2 regions of the Caballeronia jiangsuensis genome follow, and region 1 is predicted to be linked to the other one. Evidence: riboswitches for the same ligand, from Rfam matches in the RefSeq annotation. Region 1 holds a riboswitch; the other holds the start of a gene.
What was found. Region 1 has a riboswitch for glycine ahead of PQR08_RS11370 (D-amino acid dehydrogenase). Riboswitches for the same ligand answer to the same signal wherever they lie in the genome.

Region 1 (9,536 bases):
TGTTGATTCGCGCCGAGCAGATTCAATCCCGACGCGATCACCTGAAGAATCACCAGCGCGATGACGACCGGCACCACGCGTCCGAATCCGCCGAACGGATCGACGCGTCCAAGGAAGCACGCCAGCACGGAGATCAGCAGAAACGCCTCGCCATGACCCACGCGCACCGAATTGAACTGCGCCGCCATCACGACGCCCGCGACGCCGCACATCAGTCCGGACAACATGTAGATGCGCGTGACCGCGCGTGTCGTCGCGATGCCGGAATAGCGCGTCGCTTCGAGATTTGAGCCGATCATGCGCGTGGCGAAGCCGAGCCGCGAACGCGTCATCACGACATGCCACAGCACCGCGCAGCCGATGAAAATCCACAGCGGAATCGGCACGCCGAGAAACACGCCGTTGCCCATCTCGCGCACGAACGGCGGAAAGCCCGAGATATCGCCGCCGCGCGTGAGGAATTCGCCGAGGCCGCGCAGGAAGATCATCATCGAGAGCGAGACGAGAATCGGGCTCGCGCCGGTTCGCGCGATCACCGCGCCCATCACCCAGCCCGATGCCGCGCCCGTCGCCAGCGCGGCGGCGATGCCGAGCAGGATCGCGAGCGCGCCCGCGTCCGCGCCGCCGTGCGTGTGCAGCACATAGGCCATCGCGAGGCCCGAGATGTTGGCCGTGAACGTCACCGCGAGATTGAAGCCGCCGGAGATCAGCGGCATCAGCATGGCGAGCGTGAAGAAGCCGAGCTCGGGCAACTGGAACGCGACCGATACGAACGTGCTCGCGGTGAAGAAGCGATCGGACGCGAAGCTCATCGCGACGATCACGATGACGAGAAAGCCGAGCAGCCCGGCGACATCGGCGGGAACGAGCGGTTGGGACGAGCGCGTTTTCATGACGAAGCCCTGCCGCCTGCCGGCGCGAAACGCGATCCCACGAGCTTCGCGAAGCCGCCGCTCGACAAGGTGATCGCGACGAGAATGATCGCGCCGATGATCATCTTGAACGCATACGGCGAGATGCCGAGCAGATTCAGCCCGTTCGCGGTGATCGCGGTGAGCAGAATGCCGAGGATCGCGCCGAGTATCGTGCCGCGTCCGCCGCCGAGACGCGCGCCGCCCAGAACCACCGCCGCGAGCACATCGAGCTCCCGGCCGTACAGCGCGTTGGGCACCACTTCCTGCACGTAGTGCGCCTGCATCAGTCCCGCGATGCCCGCCATCATGCCGAGCCAGCCGAACGCGATGTAATGCATCGCGCCGATGTTCACGCCCACGCGCCGCGCCGCCTCGGGGTTGTCGCCCATCGCGTAGAGCTGGCGGCCCGTGGTCGTGCGGCGCAGCAGGAACCATGTCGCCGCGACCATCGCGACCATCACCGCGACGGGCAGCGCGAGATTCGCCGCGCCGCTCGCGGTATCGAAATGCACGATCGACACGCGATCGACCCACCAGTCCGGCAGATCGTAGATCGACACGCCGCCCGTCAGAAACATGAGGCCGCCGAAGAACACGTTGAACGTGGCGATCGTCACGACGATCGAGACGATCTTGAAGCGATAGATGATGGTCGCGTTGAACGCGCCGAGCAGAAATCCGAAGCACGCCGCGGCGATGAAGCCGAGCGCCCAGTTGCCGCCGCCGAGCCGTATCACGGTCAGCGCGGTCAGATACTGCGCGACCGACGCCCCCACGGCGAACGAAATGTCGATGCCGCCCGCGATCAGCACAACCAGCAATCCCACCGCGAAGATGATGTTGACCGAGCTCTGGTTGAGCAGATCGAACAGGTTCGACAGCGTGAGGAACGTCGATGTCGTGAGGCTCAGGCCGATCATCATCACGGCGATCACGAGGATCAGCAGCGCCTCGATCGAACCGATCCCGAATTTGCGCAGATCAGGCATGGACGTCTCGCTCGATGTGTTCCATGGTCGTCGCGCCCGGCACATACTCCCCGACGACGCGGCCGTCGCGCATGTGCAAAATGCGATCCGAGTTGAAATAGACCTCGGGAATTTCGTCGGAGATGAGCAGGATCGCCATGCCGAGCGCCGCCAGCTTGTGGATGATCGCGAAGATGCCGGCGCGCGCGCCCACGTCCACGCCGACAGTCGGTGAATCCAGGATCAGCAGCTTCGGGTTCGTCGCCAGCCATTTAGCGAGCACGATGCGTTGCTGGTTGCCGCCCGATAGCGTCGAGACCGCATCGTCCGGCTTGCCGATCTTCACCGCGAGTTGCGCGATCCAGTCCGCGATCAGGTCGTTGCGCTTGCGCGAAGAAATCAGATGCGTCGCGTCCAGAAGATGGTCGAGCACCGCGGCGACCGTGTTGTCGCCGATCGATTGCGGCTGCACCAGTCCGAGCGAAAGTCGATCCTCGGACACATACGCGATGCCTTTGCGGATCGCATCGCGATTCGAGCGCAGTGCGATCTCTCTGCCTTCGATATGCATCGATCCGGCGCGCGGCCGCGTCATGCCGAACAACGACAATGCAAGCTCCGTGCGTCCCGCGCCCAGTCGTCCCGTCATGCCCAGAATTTCGCCTCGGCGGATTACGAACGAGATATCAGCGTATTCGCGGCCACGCGACAATCCCCGCACGTCCAGCACGACTGGCGCCGCGGAAAGGTCCGTCTTGCGCACTTCGTAATCGAAGGTGCGGCCCGTCATCAGTTCCGTGAGACGGGTCTGCGTCATCCCTTCGGTCGGAAACGTGCCGACGTACTGACCATCGCGCAGCACGGTCACGCGCGTGCAGACTTCGAGCACTTCCGCGAGCCGGTGACTCACGAACACCACCGCGATGCCGTCCGCCGACAGGCGGCGCACGATCGCGAGCAGCGCCTCGGTCTCGGCGTGGCTCAGCGATGCCGTCGGCTCATCCATGAACACGAGGCGCGCATCACGCACGAGCGCCCGCGCGATGGCGACGATCTGGCGCTGCGCGATCGACAGCGAACGCACCGACCGGTTCAGATCGATGCCGACGCCGAGCCGCGCGAGAATCCTGCGCGCCGCCTCTTTCATCTTCCCGTAATTGACGAAGCGCGGACGCCCGCCGAGGTTCTGCTCGAACGCGATATTCTCCGCGACGGTCATCTCCGGAAAGAGCGCGAGATCCTGCCAGATGACCTGAATGCCGAGCTCGCGCGCCCGCGCCGGATCGAGACCTTCGATCGACTCGCCGTCCATCAGCATCACCGCGCCCGGCTCCGGCTGATACACGCCGTTGATGATCTTGATGATGGTGCTCTTGCCGCAGCCGTTCTCGCCCGCGAGACACAGCACTTCGCCGGGCATGACGTCGAACTTCACGGCCTTCAGCGCCTTCACGCCGCCGAACACCTTGGAGATGTTGTCGAGCGCAAGCAAAGGCGTGCGGTCAGGTTCGGCGGCGGCGGCTTCGCGCATCATGCAACGCTCAGAGGCCCGACTTCGCGAGTTCGTCGACGGTCTTCTCGTTGAGATCGACCAGCTGATCGACGATCAGGTTGTGGCCATCGGGATGCACGACGCCGAGACCCGGAATGTTCGTGCCGTCCTTGATCGGCTGACCTTTCGCGACCATCGTGCCGAGCGTCACGAAGACTTCGCCGGCCTGCGCCGGATTCCACATGTAGCCGCCGGTCAGCACGCCGTCGTGAACGAGACGGCGGCCCTGCCCCGGCGAGAACGGACCGAGCACGAGCACTTTGCCCTTCATCTGCTTTTCCTGGACCGCGCGCGCGGCGCCGATCGGCCCTTGGCTGCCGAACGCGAGAATCGCCCTCAGATTCGGATGCGCGCGCATCAGATCGAGCGCGGTCTTGCGCGATGCATCGACGTCTTCCGCGACGCCGTACCGGTCGCCGACGAGCGTCATGCCCGGATAGTTGGCCTTGATGTACGCGATGGCCGCATCGGCCCATGCGTTATGCAGCGGCACCGTCAGCGAGCCGACGAACACCGCGTATTCGCCCTTGCCGCCGAGCGCTTCGCCCAGACGCTTCGCGTACGCCTCGCCGAAGCCCTTGACCGACGCGAGTTCGAAGTCCCAGTCGGCGTTCTTCTGCTTGGGCGATTCGTGCGTGATGACCTTGATGCCGGCCGCGCGGGCGCGCTGCAACACGGGTTCGAGCACTTCGGCATCGTTGGGCACGACGCCGATCACATCGACCTTCTGCGCGATGAGATCTTCGATCGCGCGCACCTGCAGCGCCGGATCGGCGCTCGTCGGGCCCACCATGAACGCCTTCACGCCGAGTTGCTCGGCGCGCTTCTTGATGCCGGCGTCCATCGCGTTGAACCACGGAATGCCGCCGATCTTCACGACGACACCGATGACCGGCTTGTCGGGCGACGCCGAGGCCATGCCGATTGCCAACGCGAATGCGGCCACGCCTGCACACAACGAGCGAATCATATTCTTGGACATGTCTCCTCCGGAGGACATCCGCACACATCGAGCAGACGCCCAGTTGAGTGATCGGAATTCCAGATGCGCCGGTGTCTGGACGAATGACGCTAAATCCATTCAGCAACCCGGTTCGGCGTATGCTGAATCTATTCAGCAACAGGGTCGACTCGGACAAACCCTAGTTCGGTTCCGTCTTTCGGACAGGCTACCGTCTGGGAAAACACACGCGGTTGGAGCGAAGCCCGATGGTCAGCAATACCCCCGGAAAGAAGTCGACGATCTACGACATCGCGAAGGCGACGGGATCGTCGACGGCCACAGTGAGCATGGTGCTGAACGGCACCTGGACGCGTTATCGCATCAAGGAGGAGACGGCGAACCGGATTCTGGAGAGCGCGCGCACGCTCGGCTACAACGTCAACATGAAGGCGCGCGGGCTGCGGCTGTCGCGATCGGGGCTCGCGGGCATGGTGCTGCCGCACTACCGCAACCGCTTTTTCGCGGGCCTCGCGCAGACTTTCGAGGATCAGGCGCGCAGCCGCGGTCTGTGTCCGATCGTGGTCGGCACGCAGCGCGATCCCGCTGTCGAAGTGAGCGTCACCGAGACGCTGCTGTCACAGCGAGTCGAACTGCTGTTCATCGCCGGCGTGCGCAATCCGGCGCCGCTCAACGCGCTGTGCTCGGCGGCTGGCGTGCCGTCGATCAACGTCGATCTGCCCGGCGACGGCGCGCCTTCGGTCGTGTCGGACAATCGCAGCGGCGCGCGCGCGATCACCGATGTGCTGATCGACAAGCTCATCGCGCGCGGCGAATCTCCGGACGAACTGATTCTGCTCGGCGGCGTGGCAGGCGAATACGCGACCGAGACGCGCATCGCGGGCTTTCGCGATGCGTTCGAAGCACGGCGCATCGCGCCCGCGTCCGATGCCGTCGAATGCTGCGGCTACAACGCCGCGTCCGCGAGACGCGCGCTCGCGGTCCGCCACGAGAAGCTCGGCCGGTTGCCATCGGGCTTGCTGATGAACTCGATCACCGCCTTCGAAGGTCTCGTGCAGTTCACATCGACGTTATCGCCCGATGCGTGGAAATCGGCGGTCGTCGGCTGCTTCGACTGGGACCCGTTCGCCGCGCATTTGTCCTTCGACGTGACGATGCTGCGTCAGGACGTGCAGACGATCATCTCGGAAGCGTTCGCACTCGCCGATCACTACGATCCCGCCGATCGCTCCGTCGTGCTCGTGCCGACGGGCTTCGGCAAGATGTTCGAGGAAGCCGATCAGACGAAGGAATTCGATCGCTGAGCCTTTAGCCGCCCGCCGCCGCGCGCTCGATCGCGGCGATGTCGATCTTCTTCATCGTCATCATCGCGTCCATCGCGCGTCTCGCGGCTTCGCGATCGGGGCCGCTGAAAATCTCGAGCATCCGCTTCGGCGTGATCTGCCATGAAAAACCCCAGCGATCCTTGCACCAGCCGCACCGACTTTCCTCGCCGCCATTGCCGACGATCGCGTTCCAGTAGCGATCGGTCTCTTCCGCGTTGGCGGTATGCACCATGAAGCTCACCGCTTCGTTCGGCTTGAAGTTGGGGCCGCCGTTCAGTCCGAGGAAGCGCTGGCCGAGGACGGTGAACTCGACGGTCAGCTCCGGCCCCTGCCCCACGCCCGGCTTCGCGGACGCATGGCCCGCGCCGACGCGGCTATCGGGAAAGGTGGCGGCGTAAAACTCCGCCGCTTCACGGGCATTACCGTCGAACCACAGGCAATTGACGAGTTCGGCCATTGCGCGCTCCTTCGGACAGTGAACAGTGCGCCGACGATATCACGCCGGCGTATTCACCCTCACCTGCGACGATGCGCCGACATGCACGCGCTTCGAAGGCAGGCGCTGCGACACCGTTTCCGCGACGATCTCAGCCGTCGCGGCCGACAACGTCCAGCCGAGATGCCCGTGCCCGGTGTTGTAGAACACGCCCGGACGCTTGCCCTGCCCGACCTTCGGCAGCATGCTCGGCAACATCGGGCGCAGGCCGCTCCACGGAATCACGCGTGCGGTCGATACATCGGGGAAATGACGCCGCGTCCATTCGACGAGCGGCGCGATGCGATCCGCGCGGATATCGCGATTGAAGCCGTTCAGCTCCGCCGTGCCCGCCACGCGGAAACGGTCCGCGCCGAGCCGGCTCGTGACGATTTTCGCGCGGTCGTCGAGCAGGCTGACCCACGGCGCGTGATCGCGGCTGCGCGCGTCGTCGAGGCAGACGGTGATCGAATAGCCCTTGACCGGATAGACGTTGAGATGATCGCCCGCCATCGATGCGAACGCACGGCTGCCGACGCCCGCGCAGATCACGATGCCGTCGAACTGGAGCGCCTGCGTCTCGCCCGCGTGCTCGACGCTCAGCGCGAGCCGCCCCGCCTGTTCGTCGATCGATGTCACCGACGTGTCGTAGCGGAACTCGACGCCGTGCCGTGCGCATGCATCCGCGAGTCCGCGCGTGAACTTGTGGATGTCGCCGGTGGAATCGGACGGCGTGAAGAAGCCGCCATGAAACGCACCGCGCAGGGTCGGCTCGATCGATGCGATCTCTTCCGGCGTCACCGCGTGACGGTCGAGGCCCGCGCCGGTCAGGATCTCGTTCACTTTGGATGCGGCGTCGAACTCCTTGCGGCTCGCGTAGAAATGCAGGATGCCGCGCCGTTCGAGATCGAAGTCGATTTTCTCGTCCCGCGCGATGCGAAACAGATGCTCGCGCGCCGCGATCGCAAGACGCACGGTCTCGGCCGTATTCGCACGATAGTTCGGAATCTGCCGCAGGAACTCGCCCATCCAGCTGTACTTGTGCCAGCCCGGCCGCGGATTCATGAGGAGAGGCGCGTCGCGCGTGAACATCCACTTCAGGCCTTTCAGCACGGTGGCGCGGCTGTTCCACACTTCGGCATTGCTCGCCGACAGTTGCCCGCCATTGGCGAAGGACGTTTCCATCGCCGCATAGCGATGACGTTCGATGACGGTGACGTGAAAACCGCGCTGCGCAAGGGCGTAAGCGGTCGTGACGCCGGTGATCCCGGCGCCGATGATGGCGATTCGTGACATGACATGATCCAGATTGATTGAGCATCGCCGGCCTTGGCCACATGCCGCAGCCGGCACCGATGCCCCATCTGTCCATGTACCTGAGAGTTTCGCCCGCGTGCCACCCGACGTTCACGTCGGCAACCGGGGCTCCCCTTCGGTGGGCGCGCAAAGGCGCCGCTCTCCAGATGTTCCAGCGCGCACGGTCCTTTTGCCTGAGAGTTTCCGGGGCGGTTGCTCCGTCGGCGTCGTCGCGAGGACGAACTCTTCCGTGACGCTTTGTCGAACGCTTGCACAATACCGGTACGAAATGCGCATGGCAAGCCCCCGTCAGCACGTTGACAGATCGCCGCCCTCGCCCTCAGACTCCCGTCGTCCGTTATTCGCTGCTCAAAAGATGCCGTCTTCCCAGTTGTCCGTCTATTTTTTCGCCCAGGCCGCGGTGATCGTGCTCGCGAGCCAGCTCGTCGGCAGGCTCGCGCAGCGCGTCGGTCAGCCGCAAGTAGTCGGCGAGATGATCGCGGGCGTGCTGCTCGGCCCTTCGCTCTTCGGGATGCTGCTGCCGCACTGGCAGCAGGCGCTCTTTCCCAAGGCGACGATGGGCATGCTCTACGTCGCCGCGCAGCTCGGCGTCGGGCTCTACATGTTTCTCGTCGGCACGGAGTTTCGCGCGGACCATTTCCGCGCCCGCGCTAAAAGCGCGATGAGCGTGTCGATCGCGGGCATCGTCGCGCCGTTCGCGCTCGCGTTCGCGCTGACGCCGTGGCTGCACACGATCCCCGGTCTCTTCGCGGAGAAGGTGCGGCTTTACGAGGCGTCGCTCTTTCTCGGCGCGGCGATCGCGATCACCGCGTTTCCGATGCTCGCGCGCATCATCCACGAACGCGGGCTGACCGGCACGTCGCTCGGCACGCTCGCGCTCACCGCAGGCGCATTCGACGACGCCGCCGCGTGGTGCATCCTCGCGATCGTGCTCGCGAGCTTCGGCGGCTCGTGGATGGGCGCGTATGCGGCGATCGGCGGCGGCGCGGCTTTCGCGCTCTTCATGATCTTCGCCGGCGGCAAGTTGCTGCGCCGGCTCGCGGCCGGATTGAATCCGCACGCGCCGTTGCCCACGAGCGTGCTCGCCACCGTGCTGGCGCTGTTCTCGCTCTGCGCATTCGCGATGGACGCCATCGGCATTCATGCAGTCTTTGGCGGCTTTCTGCTCGGCGTCGCGCTGCCGCGCGGCCCGCTGACGGAAAAGCTGCGCGACATGCTGCAGCCCTTCGTCGTCGTGTTTCTGCTGCCGATGTTCTTCACCTACTCGGGCCTCAACACGCGGCTCGACATGCTGATGGACCCGGCCATCATGCTCGCGGCCGTGGCGATTCTGCTGGCGTCGTTCGGCGGCAAGGGCATCGCATGCTGGGCGGCCGCGCGCGCGAACGGCGAGCCTTCCGGCGACGCGATGGCCATCGGCGCGCTGATGAACGCGCGCGGGCTGATGGAGCTCATCATCATCAACATCGGCCTTGCGGCGGGCGTGATCCTGCCCGGACTGTTTTCGATCCTCGTGCTGATGGCCGTGCTCAGCACGCTGATGGCCACGCCGCTCTTCAACTGGATCGTGCGCCGCGATGCGGCGCTGCGCTCGGCCATCGCGCGTTAGCTGATGAAAGCGCGGGCTTAGAATAGCGGGATCCACACGTATCTCGTCTAGCCCATCATGCGCTCCTGGCGACTCGACCGCGTCTCCTCGAACGGGCAGCTGGATCTCAGCCGCGCGACGGAGCTTGTATCGTCGATCGGCAGCGAGGATTCCAACGCGCTCGCCGCCGAAGTGCTGAAGCTGCTCGGCGACGTCGCCGCGATTTCGCAATGCACGATCTTCGCGTATGAATTCGGCAACCGGCCGCGCACGGTGTCGGTGGCGGATCATCGCGGCGGACGTTTCCTGCGCGATGTCGCCGACACTTACGCGCGCCATTTCTACGCGCTCGACGGCAATCAGAAGATCGTTTCCTCGGCGCGCAACGAGAAGCCCGGCTCCATGCTCGTGCTGCATCGGCAGACGAGCGAGGATA
Region 2 (9,536 bases), on a different contig from region 1:
AATCGACCGTCGATCCATCCGGCGCGATGTTGTCGCCGATATGCTCGACGAACAGCCGCTGCGCCGCGTTGATGAGCTTGCGGTCGTCGATCGTGAACGCGCCCATCGCCACCAGCTTCACGCGATGGCTCTGCCAGTTGTTCCGGTAATTGCCCGTGAGCGGCCGGGGCTGCTTGTCCATATCGGCGATGTAGCCGGTCACCATTTTCGTGATGAACGCGTTCGCCGTGTTGCGCGTCCTGACCGGCAACGCGCTTGCCGTGAGGTCGTATGCGAGGATCAGCGATTCGAAATTCGTTTCGTCGATCGGATTGAAGCTCGGCTGATAGGTCGTCGTCCATGCGAGCAGGAAGCGGTCGACGAGCCGCAGATAGCGCTCGTCACCCGTCGCGCGCCACGCGAGTGCGGCGTCGCGCATCAGACCGAGGTCTTTCTCCGCTTCGACGCTCTCGTCGTAAATGCCTTCGTGCGGCAGCGTGCCTTCGGTGTGCAGCTTCGCGCGTGCCTTCGGCTGATCGTTCACGTGCGATTGCACCATCTTCACCAGCGCCTTCACGCCGGGATCGGCATTGGTGCGCTCGCTCGTCTGCATCGCGGGCGCGGCGCAGAAATTCATCGCGGCCTGCGCGGACGACGCGACGATGAGCATCGCCCCCAGCATCGCTCGCACCCTGCGCGCGCGGATCGTCCCTTTCACCTCTCGCACCTTGAACGCCATGTGAACTCCCTGGTTTGGCTTTTTGGTCCGGGGTGAGATGTTAGCTGTTCTGGAACGCGCCGCAAAACCGCCCGACAATGCTTTACGCTTTCGGGCGGCGCTTTCTCTCAGGTTCTGCGCGAAACCTTACTCGTCCGCGTATTCCGATACCGGCACGCACGAGCACATCAGATTGCGATCGCCATACGCGTTGTCCGCGCGACCCACCGGCGACCAGTACTTGCGCGCCACCAGCGACTTCACCGGATACGCCGCCGCCTCGCGCGTGTACTTGTGCGTCCAGTCGTCCGCAGTGACGACCGCCGCCGTGTGCGGCGCGTTCTTCAGCACGTTGTCTTCGCGATCGGCGCGGCCTTCTTCCACCGCGCGAATTTCCTCGCGGATTGCGATCATCGCGTCGATGAAGCGGTCGAGCTCTTCCTTTGATTCCGATTCCGTCGGCTCGACCATCAGCGTGCCGGGCACGGGGAAGCTCATCGTCGGCGCGTGGAAGCCGTAGTCGATCAGACGCTTCGCCACGTCTTCCACCGAGATGCCGCTCGATTCCTTGATCGGCCGTACATCGAGAATGCATTCGTGCGCGACGAGTCCGCCCGCGCCGCTGTACAGCACCGGATAGTGCGGCGCGAGCCGCTTCGCGACATAGTTCGCGGCGAGAATCGCGCTTTCGGTCGCGGCGGTGAGCCCTTTCGCGCCCATCATCGCGATGTACATCCACGAGATCGGCAGGATCGCGGCCGAGCCGTAAGGGGCCGACGACACCGCGCCGATGCCCGCGTCATCGCGCTTGTATCCGGTCGATGCCTGATTCGGCAGGAACTTCGCCAGATGCGCACCGACCGCGACCGGACCGACGCCCGGCCCGCCACCGCCGTGCGGAATGCAGAACGTCTTGTGCAGGTTCAGGTGCGACACGTCGCCGCCGAACTGGCCCGGCGCGCACAGGCCGACCATCGCGTTCATGTTCGCGCCATCGACATACACCTGGCCGCCGTGCGAATGCACGATGTCGCAAATCTCGCGAACATTGCGCTCGAACACGCCGTGCGTCGACGGATACGTGATCATGATCGCCGCGAGATTCGCGGAATGCTTCCCGGCCTTCGCCTTCAGATCTTCGATATCGACATTGCCGTTCGCATCGCACGCCACGACGACGACCTGCATGCCCGCCATCTGCGCCGACGCCGGATTCGTGCCGTGCGCGGACGCCGGAATCAGGCACACGTTACGATGCCCCTCGCCGCGCGATTCGTGATACGCGTGGATGATCAGCAGGCCCGCATATTCGCCTTGCGAGCCGGCGTTCGGCTGCAGCGAGACAGCCGCGTAACCCGTGCATGCGACCAGCATCTGTTCGAGCTGATCGATCATCGTGCGATAGCCGAGCGTCTGCTCCGCCGGCGCGAACGGGTGAATCTGCGCGAACTCGGGCCACGTGACGGGCAGCATTTCCGAGGTCGCGTTGAGCTTCATCGTGCAGGAACCGAGCGGGATCATCGTGCGGTCGAGCGCGAGATCCTTGTCCGCGAGGCTGCGCAGATAGCGCAGCATTTCGTGTTCGGAGTGATGGCGGTTGAAGACCGGATGCGTGAGGTAATCGCTCGTGCGATGCAGTTCGGCAGGCAGCGAATCGGCGGCGGCCTGATCGAGCGCGTCGATATCGAACGTTTCGGTCTTGCCCGCGACTTCGGCGAACAGCGCGAAGAGCTTGAGCAGGTCGTCGCGCGTGGTGGTTTCATCGACCGATACGCCGACTTGCGTCGCGCTCACGTGGCGCAGATTGACATGCGCGGCGTAAGCAGCCTGATGCAGCGCGGTCGTGCTCGCGCCGCTGTCGATCGTGATCGTGTCGAAGAACGTGTCGTTGGCGATCGTGTAGCCGAGCTTCTTCACGCCCGCCGCGAAGATGGACGCCACGCGGTTCACGCGCGACGCGATTGTCTTCAGGCCGCGCGGGCCGTGATAGACGGCATACATGCTGGCCATGATCGCGAGCAGCGCCTGCGCCGTGCAGACGTTCGACGTCGCCTTCTCGCGGCGAATATGCTGTTCGCGCGTTTGCAGCGCGAGGCGCAGCGCGGAGTTGCCCTGCGCATCGACGGTCACGCCGACGAGACGCCCCGGCATCTGGCGCTTGAATTCGTCGCGCACGGCCATGTAAGCAGCGTGCGGGCCGCCGAAGCCGACCGGCACGCCGAAACGCTGCGTATTGCCGATCGCGACATCCGCGCCCCATTCGCCGGGCGGCGTGATGAGCGTCAGCGCGAGCAGATCCGCCGCCGCGACGACATGGCCGCCCGCCGCGTGGATTGCTTCCGCGAGCGCGCGATAGTCGCGCACATCGCCATTCGCGCCGGGATATTGCAGCAGCACGCCGAACGCGTTCGCGCTCGCGGCATCCGCGGCCGGACCGACCTTCACTTCGATGCCCGCGGGCTTCGCGCGCGTCTGCACCACTTCGATGGTCTGCGGCAGCACGTCGTCGGCGACGTAGAACACGTTCGATTTCGGCTTGCCGACGCGTTGCAGAAGCGTCATCGCTTCGGCTGCGGCGGTGGCTTCGTCGAGCAGCGAGGCGTTCGCCATCGCGAGGCCCGTCAGGTCCATCACCATCTGCTGGAAATTGAGCAGCGCTTCGAGACGGCCTTGCGAAATCTCCGGCTGATACGGCGTGTAAGCCGTGTACCACGCCGGATTTTCGAGCACGTTGCGCAGGATCACCGCCGGCGTGTGCGTGCCGTAGTAACCCTGTCCGATCCAGGTTCGAAACACCAGATTCTCGTCCGCCAGCTTGCGCAGCGACGCGAGCGCTTCCGCCTCGCTCTTCGGCTGCGTGAACGCGCCGAGCGGCAGCGTTTCCTTGCGGCGGATCGATTCAGGAATCACCGCGTCGATGAAGGCCGCGCGCGACGCGAAACCGAGCGCGTCGAGCATTGCGCGCTGGTCCGCGTCATCGGGGCCGATGTGCCGCTCGGCGAATGCGTCATGGCATTCGAGCGCGGCGAGTGACAGGGAGGTGCGGTTCATCAGGCGATCCGGGTGTTCGAGCTTCATGTTTTGTCCTGCGATTGCGGCTCTCCGTCGAGCCGCAATCGTCATTGAGATGAGTTATTCGCCGATCGACTTGCCGTAGCCTTCGGCGTCGAGCAGCTTGTCCAGACCGGCGTCGCCCGCCGGCTTGATCTTGAAGAGCCAGCTTTCGTACGGCGCGCCGTTCACCTGATCGGGCGCCGAGGTGAGCGCGTCGTTCGATTCGACGATCTCGCCCGAAACCGGCGCGTAAATGTCGGATGCCGCCTTCACCGATTCGATGACGGCGATCGCATCGCCGGCCGTAACGGTCTTGCCCGCCGCGGGCAGTTCGACGAACACGATGTCACCGAGCGCTTCCTGCGCGTGATCGGTGATGCCGATGGTTAGCGTGCCATCGGATTCGGTGCGGACCCATTCGTGCGATTCGGTGTATTTCAGATCGGCCGGGATGCTCATTGGATGCTCCTTGCGTGGTTCTTTCGTGAGTTGCTTGATCGGAGGGAACGGGCGCGACGGCGTTATGAAAGCTCGACCAACACACGGCCGTTGCGCACGAACGGAAGTTTTACCACGCGCGCCGGAAGTTGCTTGTCGCGGATGACGACCTGCACCGTGTCCCCGACGGCAACGCCCGTCGGCACGCGCGCGAACGCGATGGATTCCTGCATCGAAGGCGAAAAAGTGCCGCTCGTGATCTCGCCGTCGCCGTGTTGCGTGACGACTTTCTGATGCGCGCGCAGCACGCCGCCCGCCTTGCCGTTTTCCTTGATCAGCACGAGCCCGACGAAATTCGCCTTCGAGCCGTTCGCTTCGAGCGCGTTGCGGCCGACGAAATCGCGTTCCGTTTTCAGATCGACGGTCCATGCGAGGCCGGCGTCGAGCGGCGAGACGTTCTCGTCCATGTCCTGGCCGTACAGATTCATGCCGGCTTCGAGGCGCAGCGTATCGCGCGCGCCGAGGCCTGCGGGCTTCACGCCCGCGGCGGCGAGCGCGTTCCACAACGCCTCGACCTGCGTCGCCGGAACGACGATCTCGAAACCGTCCTCGCCGGTGTAGCCGGTGCGCGCAAGCATCAGCTCGCCATATTGCGTCGACGGGAAAACGGCCGCGTTGAACGGCTTGATCGATTCGGTTTGCGCGCGCGTGTCCGGCAGCACTTGCCAGGTCTTTTCGCGCGCGTTCGGGCCTTGAACGGCGATGATCGCGAGATCGCGGCGCGGTGTGATCGAAAGATTGAATTTGCCTTCGGCATTCAACTGCCCGAACCAGGCGATGTCCTTCTCCGCCGTGCCAGCGTTCACGACGACGCGGATATTCGTTTCGGAGAAGTAGTAGACGATCAGATCGTCGATCACGCCGCCGTTGTCGTTGAGCAGGCACGAGTAGAGCGCCTTGCCCGGCGTCGTGAGCTTGTCGACGTTATTGGCGATTGCGTGCTTGAAGAATTCGCGGACGGCGTCGCCCTCGAAATCGACGACGCGCATATGCGACACGTCGAACATGCCGGCGTCGGTGCGCACCGCGCGATGCTCGTCGATCTGCGAACCGTAGTTGACGGGCATGTCCCAGCCGCCGAAATCGACCATGCGCGCGTTGAGCGCGAGGTGGGCGGCGTGCAGGGGCGTGTGTTGGAGTTCGGTCATCGGGGCCTCGGTTCGCGAAACAAAAAAGGCCACGCAGCGCACATTTCGCCTGGCCGGATGCGCCTTCGTGCTGCCTGATGCAGCGCGCAAGGCGCATGCCGCGAAGCGGTTGCGATGCGTGACCCCTCTGTCCTCGGTACCTGAGAGATTGCGCGAACCATCGGCGTGACTGATGGTTCATCGCGCGCCCCTTCGGTGGGCAACTGGCTTCATGCTGAAGCCGCTGCCGCTCTCCAGAGTGCGAGGAAACGAATTCCTCGACGCAGTCGGTCCATTTGCCTGAGAGTTTGCGGGTGTGCCCCTTCGGCGGCGCGGTCTTCGCTGCATGAACGAAACCACGCGCTCTCCCGACGCGTGCGGCAGAATTTACGCGACCGAATTGGGGTTGTCAAACGGATTCGGGCGCGTCTGATTGCATTAAAAACTGCGTTACTGTTGCTACCTTGTTCGGTCCGAGACTGTGAATGCACCTCAACGAGGCCCGCTGCTAACTTGCCCACTTGCCCGAAAAAAAAGGCCCACCTCGTGACTCATCAGTATCGATCGCCGTATTCCCTATCGAAATCCTGATACTCGGGCAAGCGCCTGACTTGGCCGTGCATCGGTTCCTCCGCGTGACAACGAACACAAAGAACTTCAAGATTTTCCTCGCGATTGTCATGTTTAAGTCCATTGCGATGGTGAACATGAAGGAACCGTGAAGCTGACTGATCGAGTTCACGGTTGCATCGCTCGCACTTATATTTTCGCTTTCGCCTGATTTCTTCTGAGATCCGCTGCCAATCAAAGGGATACGTATTCAAGGGCGCTGTTGCGGCTGGTTGAGCCGAATCTTTGCTCAACAGATCACGAGGATATTGCTTGAAAAAATCAGACAATTTGAAACCGTTCACCGATTCACGTCTGTCATCGTGCCGCATGTTTATTTTGAAGCCGTTCCAGCCAATTCGGTCAAGGCAGTTCTGACACACCTTCAATGGAACCATCTCCCGACGCGTGGAACAGCCATCCCCGTTGATGATGTTCACATGAAACATCCCGGTTTCCGCATTTGATACCACGTATCTTCCGAATCGATTCGCCCTTTTCATATTCTCGAGCGTTCGACAATATGCGAGATGATAGCGGGGTAACGTCTCTTCTCCGTTAATGACGGAGATGTCTCGAATATAGATCAAAACTCGGTACCCACTGTACTCCAGCGTACCATCGCGTAGTTCGCTAAATTGATCTGCTCCTACATCTACGCCACCATTCTGGAGTTGATCGAACAAAGGAATCTTGATTCGAGCGGCTTGCCACTTCGGGCCAAACGGACCGATGAGTGTCGCCTCCATGCGTTCACGAAGGGAATTGAACGACTCCCACTTTAAAAAATCTGGTAATTCTCGATTCATCTTGGCTGAAGCTCTTTAGCAATCGAATCCATTTTCTCGCTGGCATTCGTTACGATACGAAACTCAACTCGTTGATCGTTGAGTTGGGCATTAACGAATTTTCCCGCGGATAACAACGGACGCGATGAAGACAAGCCGTTTGCCGTCACATGCTGAATCAACCATTTTTTTCCGACGAGCTCGCCGACAGCGATAACAAAAATTCCAGCGTGCTGCGCGTGCGCGCTTGAGAAAGCTCCATATTTTTGAAGTAGGCCATTGTCTCATCAGTGGTTCCGCTCCATACTGCACTGGTATGGCCTTCGATGCGAACTTCCTTAACCGCATCGACATACTGCCTTGAAGTAAGCAGCGCGAGATAGCGAGGGAAAAATTTGGCCAATACGACTTTGAATTGAGGTCGCAATTCTGCAGATCCCGTGGTAAAAAGAACAGCGGGATCTTTGAATCGAATGGTCATATCTCCCAAGATTTCGGCATTCCATTGCTTCAGATCTTTTGCGAATTCACTTTGAAGGGCTAACTCCATATCGCGCTTGGTCTTCTCATATTCCTTTACGACCAAAGTAGTTGTCCGCTCGACTCGAAGCATGAACGCCGCCGTCAAAAGCAAAAATACCATCATTAAGCCGGTCATTAGATCGGCCATCGGAATCCAGTAAGTTTGGTTGCCGCGCTCTTCTTTCATTCTTCACGAACCCCTGCCTAAGCGAACGAGTTCCTGCAGACGCTCGGTAAGAGGCGTGTAGTCTGCAACAAATTTTTCGGACAGTGACCCAAGCTGCCGACCTAATGATTGCAAGCTCTTCGATAATTCCTCGTGCAGGGCTTTATCGAGCGCGACAACGCTTTGTCGAATTGCTTCGGTTGAGCGGCTGAGACTATCGTTGAGTTCGGTCTGAGACTTGCGTAGCGTTTCGCTGAGCAGCTGCTTCATCTCCGTCGACGCAGCTGCAAATTGGACGCCGAAATTATCCAGGATATCGGCAACCACAGAGTGCACTTTTGCAGCACTCTGTTTCATCGCTTCGGACATTTCATCGATCGTCTGAGCGAACTGAGGCGTGACATCCTTCATTTGTATCAACACTTCAGCTAGGGATCGCTGAGACTCGTCAATCGCTTTATGCTGCGACGAAAGCCTGATCAACGTACTTTCCAATGCGTCCGCCGTAGAGGTGAATTTCGAAGCTTTGTCAACAAATACCCCGAGCGAGCGCGCCACGCCTCCCAACTCTTCGGCTGCTCTTTTTTGCTGAACTTGTAAGTCGTCGAGCTCATCCTTATATTGCTGCTGCCACACGACAAGCTTTTCCACTGCTGCGTTTAAGTGCTTGAAATTTTCTCCAAATTGATCATTGATCTGTCAATCGTGGCCAATTTCGGCGTATCGCCCGATTGGGGAATGGGCTTCTTCTGAAAAAAGTGCCGAGCGCGTAAAATCAACGAACCGAGTACACCGCAGACGGACGCCCAAAACGCGGTTTTTACTCCATCAAGCAATTGAGGCACGCTATCCGAGACATTCGTCGGATCGAATTTCAGCAGAGCCATCGCGATGCCCAAGAAGCAGCCGGAAATGCCAACCGTTGTTAATATCTCAGGGCCGTACGCAATCGCAAAATTGTCGAATTTTATACAGGCAAAGAAGAGGGTCAGAAGTATAATCGCCAACATGAAGGCGATTGTGACCTTGTCTGAAAACAAAGCCACATACCAATTGCCGGCATGGGCATTCGAAGCTGCCGTCACGCCCAAGATGATAAGTGCTATCTTAGATCGCATCGTTGAGTTAAAACTATTCAGTTTAAATATCGCTCATTCGAAGTGTTCGAGCAAATTCGTCAAAGAGTGCCAGACGATAGCCGCTATTTGAGAACACTGAGTCCTTGCGACCAGCATAATAGCTTTAAATCATCGGCAGGTCTAAAGAATCAGCCGTTTAGGATTTTTCTCAATCAAATGTCGACGGATTCGCGAGAGGGGCGAGATTTCAGTCATTTCCTCTGCGCACAGGTTCTTAGTCTTCTCCGCTGCCATGGTCAGCCGGTATTTAGCCGTTCCGCTGGAACGGCACACTCCGCCCTTCCCTATCACTCTGAATCGCCAGCTCGATAATCGTCATCGTATCGACCGCGTCCTGCGGCGAAACCGGAAAAGGCTTGCCGTCCTGAATCGACGCCGCCAGCGCGCGATAAAACTCGACATACGCGCCATCTTTCGTGGCGAATTCATGACGCAGATCGTGATCGCCATCGACTTCGCGCAGCACGCCCGGCGGATTCTTCGCAAACTCCGGATTGCCCGGCCGCATGCCGGAACGCAACTGATCTTCCTGCGTATCGAGCCCGTTCTTCACATAGCTGCCGCGCGTACCGTGGATCGCGAAACGCGGCGGCTCCAGCGCCGCGAGCGCGCTTGCGTGCAGGATCACTTCCTTGTCCTCGTAACCGAGCACAAGATGCACGTAATCCGGCGCGTGCGCGTGATCGCGATGCGCCTTCACGAACCCCGTCACCGTCTGCGGCGCGCCGAAGAGCGTCAGCGCCTGATCGATCAGATGCGGCCCCAGATCAAACAGCAGGCCGCCGCCGCGCTCCGCTTCCTCACGCCAGCGCTGCGGCACTTTCGGACGAAAACGGTCGAAATGCGATTCGTAATGCGTGACGCGCCCGAGCCGCCCGCTTTCGACGAGCGCGCGCACCGTCATAAAATCGCCGTCCCAGCGGCGATTGTGGAACG

Region 2: another riboswitch for glycine. It lies ahead of gcvT (glycine cleavage system aminomethyltransferase GcvT); the one in region 1 lies ahead of PQR08_RS11370 (D-amino acid dehydrogenase).

Annotation. Positions count from the first base shown of each region.
Region 1 is NZ_JAQQDB010000008.1:227,691-237,226, reverse strand. It holds gene PQR08_RS11400 (ABC transporter permease) at 1-893, opposite strand, end outside; gene PQR08_RS11395 (ABC transporter permease) at 890-1,903, opposite strand; gene PQR08_RS11390 (sugar ABC transporter ATP-binding protein) at 1,896-3,416, opposite strand; gene PQR08_RS11385 (substrate-binding domain-containing protein) at 3,424-4,416, opposite strand; gene PQR08_RS11380 (substrate-binding domain-containing protein) at 4,644-5,699, shown strand; gene PQR08_RS11375 (VOC family protein) at 5,704-6,177, opposite strand; gene PQR08_RS11370 (D-amino acid dehydrogenase) at 6,217-7,491, opposite strand; glycine riboswitch at 7,557-7,661, opposite strand; glycine riboswitch at 7,664-7,752, opposite strand; gene PQR08_RS11365 (cation:proton antiporter) at 7,868-9,121, shown strand; gene PQR08_RS11360 (helix-turn-helix transcriptional regulator) at 9,179-9,536, shown strand, end outside.
Region 2 is NZ_JAQQDB010000011.1:168,154-177,689, reverse strand. It holds gene PQR08_RS14200 (alginate lyase family protein) at 1-661, opposite strand, end outside; gene gcvP (aminomethyl-transferring glycine dehydrogenase) at 845-3,775, opposite strand; gene gcvH (glycine cleavage system protein GcvH) at 3,830-4,210, opposite strand; gene gcvT (glycine cleavage system aminomethyltransferase GcvT) at 4,273-5,397, opposite strand; glycine riboswitch at 5,515-5,644, opposite strand; glycine riboswitch at 5,655-5,757, opposite strand; gene PQR08_RS14180 (HNH endonuclease) at 5,931-6,794, opposite strand; gene PQR08_RS14175 (OmpA/MotB family protein) at 6,952-7,482, opposite strand; gene PQR08_RS14170 (hypothetical protein) at 7,486-8,112, opposite strand; gene PQR08_RS14165 (hypothetical protein) at 8,121-8,552, opposite strand; gene PQR08_RS14160 (oxidoreductase) at 8,848-9,536, opposite strand, start outside.